One region of the Bacillus sp. N5-665 genome, then DNA from elsewhere that is predicted to be linked to it. Evidence: a T-box and tRNA genes for the amino acid it is inferred to sense, from the RefSeq annotation. Region 1 holds a T-box; the other holds one or more tRNA genes.
What was found. A T-box is a leader RNA that pairs with one kind of tRNA and senses whether it is charged. The one in region 1 lies ahead of trpS (tryptophan--tRNA ligase), so its partner is inferred to be a tRNA-Trp.
Positions count from the first base shown of each region.

Region 1 (6,318 bases):
AGATTCTCCTACAATCGCTAATGTTTCTCCTTTTTTCAAATCAAAAGTAACACCGCGTACAGCTTGTACTTCACCTGCATGTGTATCAAAGGAGACTTGCAAATCTTTTACCTCTAGCAATGTTTTCATTTTTACTTCTCCCCTCTTTTACTTACGCATTTTTGGATCTAACGCGTCGCGTAATCCGTCTGCCATTAAGTTGAATGCTAAGATTAACATACTGATGACAACCGCTGGGATGAACATCATATGTGGATACGTTTGAATTGATTTATAACCATCGTTTACAAGAGAACCAAGTGATGCGAATGGTGGCTGAATACCTAAACCGATAAAGCTTAAGAACGCCTCACCAAACACTGCTGTTGGAATTGTAAACATTGTCATTACGATAATTGGTCCCATTACGTTCGGGATTAAGTGTTTTACAATTAACTGTGTATTTGTTGCACCTAATGTACGAGATGCTAATACGTATTCTTGATTTTTTAATTTCAGGATTTGTCCACGAACGATACGCGACATCCCTATCCAACCTGTAATCGCCATTGCGAGTGTAATTGACCATATACCAGATCCCATAATGATTACCATTAAAATAACGATGATTAAGTATGGAATACCGTTAATAATCTCCATAATACGTTGCATAATATTATCTACTCTACCGCCATAGAACGCTGAAATACCTCCATAAGCAACTCCAATTACTAAGTCAATCGCCGCTGCTAAAAGAGCGATATATAATGATACACGCGTACCTTCCCATGTTCTTGTCCATAAATCGCGTCCAAGATCATCTGTACCAAACCAGAAATACTCTTTAATATCACGTTTTTCATATTGGTCAACACCATATTGATCTGTACCGTCAAATGGTAGCCAATGAACATTTTCAATAACAGGAATTTTCGGTGGTAATTTCGCACGACCTAAGTCTTGCTCTTTATAAGAATGCTTACTTACCATCGGTCCTAAAACTGCTAGTAATATAATAAGCGCTAATAAAACGAAACCGAACATCGCTCCTTTATGTTGGAACAAACGTCTTCTTACATCTTGCCAAAACGTTAAGCTTGGACGGGCAATGACTTCATTATCCACATTATTTTGATTGGCTTGTTGAAATAAATCTGGAGATAATTTTTGTACATCTTTCATCATTTTTTCCCTCCCGCTAAACGAATTCGAGGATCAATAATTCCGTATAAAATATCGACAATGAAAATAACTAAGATGAAAATCGCACTATAGAAAATTGTAGTTCCCATAATAACTGTATAGTCATTTACTGTAATAGATTTAACGAACTGTTCCCCCAGTCCTGGTACAGCATATATTTGCTCAATAACTAATGTCCCTGTAATTAAACCTGCAACCATTGGTCCTAAAATTGTTACAACTGGAATTAACGCGTTACGAAGTGCGTGTTTGATAATGATAACGCCTTGGCTAATTCCTTTCGCTTTCGCTGTTAAAATGTAGTCAGCTTGCATAACTTCAATTAACTCTGCACGAGCGAAACGTGCGATTGTTGCGATAACTGCCATCGATAAAGCGATTGTAGGCATTACGGTAAACTCTGGTCCTTTCCAGAATGCTACTGGGAACCATCCAAGTTTTACCCCTACGAAATATTGTAGTAATGCGGCGAATACGAACGATGGTACCGACATCCCGAGTACGGAAATAATTGTCGCCCCATAATCGACCCACGTATTGTTACGAAGTGCCGCAACGATTCCTAAAATTAAACCGATAAATGTTCCTAATATAATCGCCTGTAAACCAAGTTGTGCTGATGGTCCAATGCGATCCACAATCATATCTGTTACTGGACGGTTATCATATTGGAATGATACCCCTAAATCACCTTTTGCTAAGTTACCTAAGTAACGTGCATATTGAACTGGTACTGGATCATTTAAACCATATTTTTCAAGAATGATTTCTTTTTGTGCCGGTGATAGTTTCTCCTGGTTTTTAAGCGGAGAACCCGGAAGTAATTTCATCAAAAAGAAAGTCAGTGTAGTAATTAAAAATAATGTCAAAGCCATGTACACGAAACGTTTTAATACATAACGTCCCATAGTCAAGCACCTCCCCGTTTTTCTCAAAAGCAATAAGATAGTTTAAAATATTCTTACTTTTATTTTTTTAAAATAAGAGCATATGCCCATCATAGGCATATACCCTAGTAAACGATGGAAAAAAGATTATTTTTGTTCAACAGATGCCCATTTGTAAGTTAATTTACCACCATAGTTAATTGGGATAATATCTTTTACGGCACCTTTTACTACATACGCTGAACCTTTTTGGAAGATTGGAGTGATAACAGCATCCTCTTTAATTAACATCTTCTCTACTTCTAATAGGTTGTCCCAGCGTGCTTGTAAATCTTTTGTATCTGTTTTAGCTTTTAGAATTAACTCATCATATTTCTGATTAGAATAGCCTGTTTTATTTTGAGAACCATTCGTAACAAACATATCTAAATATGAAATTGGATCTGGGAAATCTGGTCCCCAAATACCAAACGCAATATCATATTGCTGAGAATCTTCTAATTTATTTTTTTGTGCGAATGGCTGCTGTTTAATTTTAATCGATAAACCTGGTAAGTTCTTTTCCATCTCACCTTTTAAGAATTCACCAACTTTTTTCGCATCTTCATTATCGAAGTTTAAGAATTCTAGTTCGATTTTATCAGTGCCAAGCTCTTTCTTCGCTGTTTCCCACAGCTTTTTCGCTTCTTTTGGATCTGTTTCAACTAACTTTCCATTTTCAGCTCGGAAATCTTTTTTATTCGGACCTTCAGCGAAATCTTTTCCAACAAATCCATAAGCTCCAATTGCACCATTATTCAAAATAACTTTCGCAATGTTATCACGGTCAAAGGACATTGAAATTGCTTTTCTTAAGTTTTTATTGCTTAAGTATTGATTACTTTGATTAAATCTTAAGTAAGCAACCCCTGCTTCTTTTCTTGTGTGGAATTCTGAGCTTTGTCTAAACTTATCAACAAATTCTGAAGATAGAGCCGCACGATCAATCGAGTTTGTCTCATATAAATTTACATCAGTAGATGTATTTTTTACAATATTAAAGTTAATTTCTTCGATTTTAACCGTTTTATTATCCCAATATGATGGGTTTTTCTTAAACTGGAAGCTTTGTTCATGTTTCCAATCACTCATAACAAATGGCCCATTATATAATGTTGTATTTGCCTCTAATCCAAACTTCTCACCTTGTGCCTTTACAAAGTTTTCATTTAGTGGATAAAATACTGGATACACTGTTAAATCAACAAAGTAAGGAACGGGATTATCTAATTCCACTTCTAATGTATAGTCATCAATTGCCTTTACACCTAATTGGTCAGCAGGTAATTCTTTTTTATGAATCTTCTCTGCATTTTTAATGTCGAACATAATGTACGAATACGTCGCTTTTGTATCTGGATTTACTGCTCTTTTCCATGAATACACAAAGTCTTTTGCTGTTACAGGTTCCCCATTCGACCATTTCGCATCTTTTCTTAATTTAAATATGTATTTCTTCCCATCATCTAACTTTTGAACATCTTCAGCAACTCCTGGCATTCTCTTTTGATCTTTGCCGATACGATATAAACCTTCCATCGTATTATTTAATGCTGTAGAAGATGCAGAATCAGATGCTAATGATGCATCCATTGACGGAATTTCAGATAACTCTGTTAAATTAAGAATCTGCTTTCCATTACTACTACTCGTAGCATTTTCTTTCCCTTTTGCTTTTGCGTCATCTTTTTGGTAGCTACACGCGCCAAGCAACATACTTGCAGTTAACGTCGATGCAAGTAATAACGGTATCTTTTTCTTCATGTTGTGTTGCCTCCCCTAATTGCACTTCCTGTACCCTCACTTGTAAAAAAGTAGAATTGAAAGAATAATCTCCAAGTTTCTACAATTTTCATTATACATATAATATAACAATTGTGAATATAGTTTTTTGTTTTTTTGTTAAAATTTTTAATAAAATATTTATTTTTTTATTTTTTTGTAAAGGGATACGTTAACATTGCTACCATCATCTTGAAATCAGACCTTTAATTGCGTATAATTTTCAAAAAATTAATTCTAGTACATATTATAGCTTTTATAGTATAATAATTCTAGTAATATTTTGACGGAGGGGAACATTTTGAATAAAGTTTTTTTTCATACTTGTATACTAATTTTCATAGCGATAATCGCTTCTAGTATTGGCGCATTCCTCGTTTCATCGCAATTTTTGTTGAATTTTGTCAACATATCGTTTTATGTCGCACTATTTTTTATTCTTATAGGCGGTTTTTTATTCATATTTCAAAATGGATTTTTTAACGTAACAATTTACGCCTTCCAAAGAGTATTTGGTACGAACAAAAAAATTGAGTCTTTAATTGAAGAAGTAGAGGAACCTGTCGATAAGAAAGAACGTATTTATAAAACATATTCATTCAAATGGACGTATCCAATTTGCATTACCGGTATCGTTCTTGGGTTGTTCTCGACCCTCATTAGCTTTACTATTTTGATGTAGTTTGCAAACACTATCCCATATGATATAATAATCAGCAAAACATTTTGTTATAAAACTTTAGTTCTTTCATATTAAAAGAGCTTAGGTAACAATAAATAAATTTATATGTATGCGATGATAAAGAAGAGTACATATTGAGGCAATTTCAGAGAGCTTGTGGCTGGTGTGAACAAGTAATTGCGCAGTATGGAATGGGCTTTTGAGCACCAAACCGAACCGAAAGTAGTAGGCTTTGGCGTTATATCCAAACGTTATTATGGATTAGAGAGATTTCACAGTAGTGAAATAATTAGGGTGGTACCGCGGTCCATTCGTCCCTATAGTTTTTGGGATGAATGGGCTTTTTTGTTTGCCTTCTCTTCCCCATCACGCATTCAAATTTAGGAGGAATTACTTATGTCAGTTATCTTTTCTGGTATTCAGCCGAGTGGAACGATTACACTTGGAAACTATTTAGGAGCTATGAAGCAATTTACAGAGCTTCAAAATGAACACGACTGTTATTTCTGTATTGTAAACCAACACGCGATTACAGTACCTCAAGATCCCGTACAACTTCGTAAAAACATTCGCAGTCTTGCTGCACTTTATGTAGCATGTGGCATCGATCCTGAAAAAGCTACTCTATTTGTACAATCAGAAGTACCAGCACACGCTCAACTAGGATGGATTATGCAATCAGTTGCTTACGTTGGAGAATTAGAGCGTATGACGCAATATAAAGATAAATCTTCTGGTAGAGATTCAGTTCCAGCTGGATTACTAACGTATCCACCATTAATGGCTGCTGATATTTTACTTTACAACACTGAAATCGTACCTGTTGGTGATGATCAAAAACAACATATGGAATTAACACGCGACCTAGCAGAGCGTTTCAACAAACGCTTCCGTGAAGTGTTCACTGTCCCTGAAATTCGTATTCCAAAAGTAGGAGCTCGCGTTATGTCATTAACAGAACCTACGAAAAAAATGAGCAAATCTGATCCGAATCCAAAAGCAATGATCAGTATGCTTGATGAACCAAAAACAATTGAAAAGAAAATTAAAAGTGCTGTAACTGATTCTGAAGGTATCGTGAAATTTGATAAAGAAAACAAACCTGGCATCTCTAACTTATTAACAATCTACTCTTCATTCTCTGGAAAAACAGTTGAAGAAATCGAAGCAATGTACGAAGGAAAAGGATACGGCGACTTCAAAGGCGACCTAGCACAAGTAGTCGTAGAAGCAATTCGTCCAATCCAAGACAAATATAACGAACTAATCAACTCACCAGAACTAGACGAAATTCTAGACAAAGGTGCAGAAAAAGCAAACCGCGTTGCATTCAAACAACTACGCAAAGTAGAAAACGCAATGGGACTAAGTAGAAAACGTAGGTAACTTATAAAGCGGAAGCGGCTCGTTCAGAATGTGAGGGGGATGGAGCTCCTGACGTAGAGGCGGGTTTTGCCTCGCAGGAAGGCGCGAAGCCACCGAACATTCTTGCCGCTGGAGCTGGATTTCTATATAAAGCGGAAGCGGCTCGTTCAGCTCTGACTAGCTAGGGTTCTTTCGCATAGAAGACGCTTTTTGTCTTCTTATGCGGAAGGTTCTTAGACGCGAAGGGCTAGGAGCCGGAGCTAAGTTACAACAAATTAAAAAAACCGCCAATTGGCGGTTTTTTTAATTTACCTTTTGCTCGTTTTCCATTTCCCATAACTTTTCAAAAAATGGCTGTCCTTTTACAAGACGCTCGCATAA
Region 1 is NZ_CP093325.1:4,353,393-4,359,710, forward strand. Features, by position in the region: gene MNO09_RS24950 (ABC transporter ATP-binding protein) at 1-129, opposite strand, end outside; gene opp3C (oligopeptide ABC transporter permease) at 148-1,164, opposite strand; gene opp3b (oligopeptide ABC transporter permease) at 1,161-2,090, opposite strand; gene MNO09_RS24965 (peptide ABC transporter substrate-binding protein) at 2,217-3,872, opposite strand; gene MNO09_RS24970 (DUF3899 domain-containing protein) at 4,192-4,572, shown strand; T-box leader at 4,678-4,894, shown strand; gene trpS (tryptophan--tRNA ligase) at 4,969-5,958, shown strand; gene MNO09_RS24980 (YjbA family protein) at 6,241-6,318, opposite strand, start outside.

Region 2 (6,318 bases), 650 kb from region 1:
GTCGTGGGCGTAGGAAATTTGAGAGGAGCTGTCCTTAGTACGAGAGGACCGGGATGGACGCACCGCTGGTGTACCAGTTGTTCTGCCAAGGGCATAGCTGGGTAGCTATGTGCGGAAGGGATAAGTGCTGAAAGCATCTAAGCATGAAGCCCCCCTCAAGATGAGATTTCCCATAGCGTAAGCTAGTAAGATCCCTGAAAGATGATCAGGTTGATAGGTTCGAGGTGGAAGCATGGTGACATGTGGAGCTGACGAATACTAATAGATCGAGGACTTAACCATATAATATGTAGCAATGTTATCTAGTTTTGAGAGAACATAAAAAAACTTGTTGACTTTTAAAGTAAATAAGTTATAATAATGATTGTCTCAAAAGAATAATGTCTGGTAATGATGGCAGAGAGGTCACACCCGTTCCCATACCGAACACGGAAGTTAAGCTCTCTAGCGCCGATGGTAGTTGGGACCTTGTCCCTGTGAGAGTAGGACGTTGCCAGGCAATATTATTCCGCAGTAGCTCAGCGGTAGAGCTATCGGCTGTTAACCGATCGGTCGTAGGTTCGATTCCTACCTGCGGAGCCATTGGAGAGCTGTCCGAGTTGGCCGAAGGAGCACGATTGGAAATCGTGTATACGTCACAAGCGTATCAAGGGTTCGAATCCCTTGCTCTCCGCCATAGGATTTATAATATTTGGCCCGTTGGTCAAGTGGTTAAGACACCGCCCTTTCACGGCGGTAACACGGGTTCGAATCCCGTACGGGTCACCACTTTGGAGGATTAGCTCAGCTGGGAGAGCACCTGCCTTACAAGCAGGGGGTCGGCGGTTCGATCCCGTCATCCTCCACCATATAAATTATATAAATAGTATTGTCGCGGGGTGGAGCAGCACGGTAGCTCGTCGGGCTCATAACCCGAAGGTCGCAGGTTCAAATCCTGTCCCCGCAACCAAATGGTCCCGTGGTGTAGTGGTTAACATGCCTGCCTGTCACGCAGGAGATCGCCGGTTCGACCCCGGTCGGGACCGCCATTTTAATAAGGCTCGGTAGCTCAGTCGGTAGAGCAGAGGACTGAAAATCCTCGTGTCGGCGGTTCGATTCCGTCCCGAGCCACCATTTATTTTAATAAAATACGCCGGCTTAGCTCAATTGGTAGAGCAACTGACTTGTAATCAGTAGGTTGGGGGTTCAAGTCCTCTAGCCGGCACCATGTAAGTTTCGGAGGGGTAGCGAAGTGGCTAAACGCGGCGGACTGTAAATCCGCTCCTTCGGGTTCGGCAGTTCGAATCTGCCCCCCTCCACCATTTACATAGGGGCATAGTTTAAAGGTAGAACTGAGGTCTCCAAAACCTCCAGTGTGGGTTCGATTCCTACTGCCCCTGCCAAATATATTTACACAACATGGCGGTTGTGGCGAAGTGGTTAACGCACCGGATTGTGGCTCCGGCATTCGTGGGTTCGATTCCCATCAGTCGCCCCATTTTTATTTTAAAAATTACAAATAATCTAATGGATACTTACATATAATTAAGTAAGAAATCGATGGGCTATAGCCAAGCGGTAAGGCAACGGACTTTGACTCCGTCATGCGCTGGTTCGAATCCAGCTAGCCCAGCCATTTTTGCGGAAGTAGTTCAGTGGTAGAATACAACCTTGCCAAGGTTGGGGTCGCGGGTTCGAATCCCGTCTTCCGCTCCAATAAAATTTAACATGGCGGCATAGCCAAGTGGTAAGGCAGAGGTCTGCAAAACCTTTACCACCGGTTCAAATCCGGTTGCCGCCTTTCTTTTGTGCCGATGTGGCGGAATTGGCAGACGCGCACGACTCAAAATCGTGTTCCTTCGGGAGTGTCGGTTCGACCCCGACCATCGGTATCACGAACGGCGTAAAAAAAACTCTATACTAATTGTATAGAGTTTTTTTGTGTTTTCTTCGCGCGATAAAATAAGCATAAAAAATGTGCGGTGAGTAAACGTAGAATATTATAATCGGAAGCTGAATGAAAATATTCTATACTGATTGCCAACTTCGAAATTTAAGACCCATACAATAAAATAAAACGTTTGCTTGAACGACTGAACGTTAAAAATCGATCCACCTTATTTACTTTTAAAAATTTTTCTCTATCAAAGCCCATACGATACACTTCAGTTGGAGTAAACTGCGAAACACTAAAAGGATAAAAACGAATATTCATTTTTATCCTTTTAGTTCCATTTTATAGAGAATCTCCCCATCCTGGTGACATGAAGTTAAATCCGACACCACCAGTAGATATTAGCACATGATCAGCTGTTAATTTCGTAATTTCTAAAAACTTCTTTTCAAATTCTTCTCTGTTGTACTTGTACATAGTTGAGTGGCACGACCACATTTGCGTTGAAGTACTCAACCAGTCCCCTAATTCCTTTAATTCAGGAAACGACTCAAAGTGAATTGGTTCATCTAATTTCATGAATCTCACTTGATAGATAGTTGGGTTTAGCTTTTCTCCTATCCCTTTAAGACCATGTGCTTTTTTCTCATTTGAATGTGTCATAATTACTCTCCCCTATCTTTCCTTCAAATTTTTTCCTATTTTAATTATACAGCAATAGAAAGTAATTAAGGAAATATTATGGGAATCGGCGATGTAAAAAGACTCTAACAGAAATGTTAGAGTCTCTTTTGTTAAATTATGTTATGTAATTCTAAAATTCGTGATAAATGTAGGAATTCATGTATAATATAACTTGCGGATAGAAAAAAATGATAGTAATTTATATTATGTCTGTAATATGAATCAAAAATGAACTTTTTATATTTCTTTTAAAAATGTGTTGAATACACGTTATATTTTATATTAATATTTTTATGTAGATTTAAAACGGGAAAGAGAGTGGAAAGTATGGGTCGTAAATGGAATAATATTAAAGAAAAAAAAGCATCAAAAGATGCAAATACAAGCCGTATATACGCGAAATTTGGACGTGAAATTTATGTGGCAGCAAAACAAGGCGAGCCAGATCCAGAATCAAACCAAGCGCTTAGAGTTGTATTAGAACGTGCGAAAACATACAACGTACCAAGAACAATTATTGATCGTGCAGTTGAAAAGGCAAAAGGCGGTTCAGAAGAAAATTATGACGAGCTTCGTTATGAAGGATTCGGACCAAACGGATCTATGGTAATTGTAGATACACTTACAAATAACGTAAACCGTACTGCAGCAGATGTACGAGCTGCATTTAGCAAAAACAGTGGTAACATGGGTGTAAACGGTTCTGTAGCTTACATGTTTGATGCGACAGCTGTTATCGGTCTTGAAGGTAAAACATCAGATGAAGTTCTTGAAATTTTAATGGAAGCAGATGTTGATGCACGTGACATTCTAGAAGAAGAAGATTCTGTTATCGTGTATGCTGAACCTGATCAATTCCATTCCGTACAATCTGCACTTAAAGATGCTGGTGTTGAAGAATTCACAGTTGCAGAATTAACAATGCTTGCACAAAGTGATGTAGAACTTCCTGAAGATGCTCAAGTACAATTTGAAAAAATGGTTGATGCATTAGAAGATCTAGAAGATGTGCAACAAGTTTACCACAACGTAGACTTAGGAGAATAATACGATAGAAGCCCCTGTTCATTTAACGGATAGGGGCTTTTTTTCATGAAGTTAATTAAGAGGATGAATTAGTAAAGGTATTTTGTTGTAGACAGGGAATATGCTTATAGGGATATGTGAAATATTCATTATTGCTAGGAGGCTTAATATGGAACATAAAACACCAAAACATATCGTTGCTGTAGCAGGTTATTTAACAAATGAAAAAGACGAAGTGTTATTGGCTAAAGTACATTGGCGATCGGATACGTGGGAGTTGCCAGGAGGACAGGTGGAAGAAGGAGAAGCGCTCGATCAAGCTGTTTGTAGGGAAATGTTTGAGGAAACGGGTTTAACGGTGAAGCCTATCGGAGTTACAGGTGTTTACTATAATGCTTCTATGCATATTTTATCTGTTGTTTTTAAAGTCGCATATGTGAGTGGTGAAATAAAAATTCAACCTGAAGAAATACAAGAGGCTAAATTTGTTGCTTTAGATGAAGAGAACATAGATGAGTACTTAACGCGTCCTCATATGAAATCCAGAACGCTTGATGCGATGAGAGCAACACATTGTATTCCGTACGAAACGTGGGAAGTGCAGCCGTATAATTTAATAGGTAGATTGTAAAGAAAAGAGTAGCCGGTTTGAGATACAATCAAATCACTACTCTTTTTTGTATACTGTTTAAGAAAAAGGTCAAAATAATAATAGTGCTAGTGTTGATTTTTAGAACGTTTGTTCTGTATAATGTATGATATATTGTATACATTTAGATTACTAGATACTTACAAATATATATATTTGTAGATGATATAATGAAAATAGGGTGTTTTAATAGGGAAGTATAGGCTTAAGGTATACTCTGCTATTGGTTTAGCATAATCTATATTCAATATTTCAGATGAATAGTAGATAAAAAAAGACTGTGATACAATACTTTTTTATACCTTACAATGATGTAAGGTACGTGTAAGAGAAATCGATGGGATGTTTTTTTACAACAAGGTATTCTTAAAGTAAGAGTTATATGCTGTGTGGAAAAGAGGTGTTCAAGATGAAAGAACGAGTATTATCTAGGGTGAACTATCATCAAAAAGTTGCATTAAATCCAATGACTAAATTCTTTTATAAAGCCATTATTTTATTATTATTGTTAAGTTGTACATTATTATTCGTTGGAAATGTAATGATCGAGCAAAGTGATATTAGTAAATTACATGTACCGGCTAAGTTAGAGGTGCCAGAATCATTAACACATGCATTTATTGCGACAGAAGATAAAAGGTTTTATCATCATAATGGTTTAGATTATATAGCGATTGTCAGAGCGTCTGTTGAGAATATAAAGGCTGGTGGTGTTGTGCAAGGCGGAAGCACAATTACACAGCAGTTATCCAAAAATGCTTTTTTAACGAATGAACGTACATTTTCTCGTAAGTGGAAAGAGATTTTCTATACGAAAAAAATTGAACGTACATTTACGAAGGATGAAATTTTAAAATTGTATGTAAGTAATATTTATTACGGAGAAGGAGCATGGGGAATTGAAAAAGCGGCAAACCTTTACTTCGGTAAAAAGGTGGACCAATTAACGCTGGCTGAAAGTGCAATGATGGCTGCTGTAGTAAAAGCACCTGCTTATTACTCACCTGCACAAAATTATGATAAGGCCGTAGAGAGACGAAATGTCGTTTTGAGATTGATGGAGAAGGAAGGCTATATCAATCATGATGAGTATGTGCAAGCAGTTAGTGAGAAATTAGTAATTCGTCATGATATAAAAACAGAGCAGTCGATGTTAAATAATGCGCGCGAAAAAGCAGTAAGCTAAAGGAAGCTCCTACATAGGAGCTTCTTTTTTTTGAATAAATTGTGACAAATTGTGACACAATATCGTCACAATTATTGTATTTTTGTAATTTATGTGAGCGTGTTCATTGCGTGACGTATATAAGTGTTGATATTATGTGTATTGTGTACAATGCTGTATACAGAATATGAATTTAAAGAGGAATGTATATGAAATCAAATAAACTCATGGCTCTTGGTGTAGTTTTTTCTATCGCAGTATTAATTGTAATCGGAACAATTGCGTATAGCATCATAAATGACAAAAAAGATAAAGGGAATGAGATGTTTGCTTATTCCACACAACAATCTTTAGGGAAAGATGATGCACCAGTTAAGGTAGTTGAATTTGGAGACTTCAAATGTCCTGCGTGTCGTACTTGGGATGTAACAGTATTACCACGATTAAAAGAAGAGTATATTGATAAAGGTAAAGTGCAGTTATACTTTATTAACTTCCCATTTATCGGAAAAGACTCTGATTTAGGTGCAGCAGCTGGTGAAGCAATTTATAAACAAGATCAAGATTCATTCTGGATTTTCTATGATGAAATTTATCAAAGTCAAAAGAAAGACACGGAAGAATGGATTACAGAAGAATTACTTCTTAACATTGTGAAAGAGAAGCTTCCGAAAGTTGATGTAGAACAATTTAAGAAAGATTTACACAGTAAAGAAATAAAAGAAAAAGTACGTAAAGATTCAGATCGTGCTCAAAAATTAAAAGTTCAAGGTGCTCCTTCAGTATATATAAACGGAAATCTTGCAAACCCTGATTTCGATAGTATGAAGAAGGCGATTGATAAAGAATTGAAAAAGTGATGAGTATCTCATCACTTTTTCGACTTTTTTCGATAAAATTCTTGCTTCCGTTTTTTTTACA
Region 2 is NZ_CP093325.1:4,998,681-5,004,998, reverse strand. Features, by position in the region: rRNA gene MNO09_RS28310 (23S ribosomal RNA) at 1-282, shown strand, start outside; rRNA gene rrf (5S ribosomal RNA) at 384-499, shown strand; tRNA gene MNO09_RS28300 (tRNA-Asn) at 508-582, shown strand; tRNA gene MNO09_RS28295 (tRNA-Ser) at 585-676, shown strand; tRNA gene MNO09_RS28290 (tRNA-Glu) at 694-768, shown strand; tRNA gene MNO09_RS28285 (tRNA-Val) at 773-848, shown strand; tRNA gene MNO09_RS28280 (tRNA-Met) at 873-949, shown strand; tRNA gene MNO09_RS28275 (tRNA-Asp) at 953-1,028, shown strand; tRNA gene MNO09_RS28270 (tRNA-Phe) at 1,038-1,113, shown strand; tRNA gene MNO09_RS28265 (tRNA-Thr) at 1,132-1,207, shown strand; tRNA gene MNO09_RS28260 (tRNA-Tyr) at 1,218-1,301, shown strand; tRNA gene MNO09_RS28255 (tRNA-Trp) at 1,309-1,382, shown strand; tRNA gene MNO09_RS28250 (tRNA-His) at 1,402-1,477, shown strand; tRNA gene MNO09_RS28245 (tRNA-Gln) at 1,541-1,615, shown strand; tRNA gene MNO09_RS28240 (tRNA-Gly) at 1,621-1,695, shown strand; tRNA gene MNO09_RS28235 (tRNA-Cys) at 1,710-1,780, shown strand; tRNA gene MNO09_RS28230 (tRNA-Leu) at 1,790-1,871, shown strand; gene MNO09_RS28225 (DUF3884 family protein) at 2,216-2,536, opposite strand; gene MNO09_RS28220 (YebC/PmpR family DNA-binding transcriptional regulator) at 2,885-3,604, shown strand; gene MNO09_RS28215 (NUDIX hydrolase) at 3,753-4,214, shown strand; gene MNO09_RS28210 (transglycosylase domain-containing protein) at 4,642-5,418, shown strand; gene MNO09_RS28205 (DsbA family protein) at 5,607-6,257, shown strand.
Region 2: it encodes a tRNA-Trp, which carries the amino acid that the T-box ahead of trpS (tryptophan--tRNA ligase) is inferred to sense. The anticodon was not compared.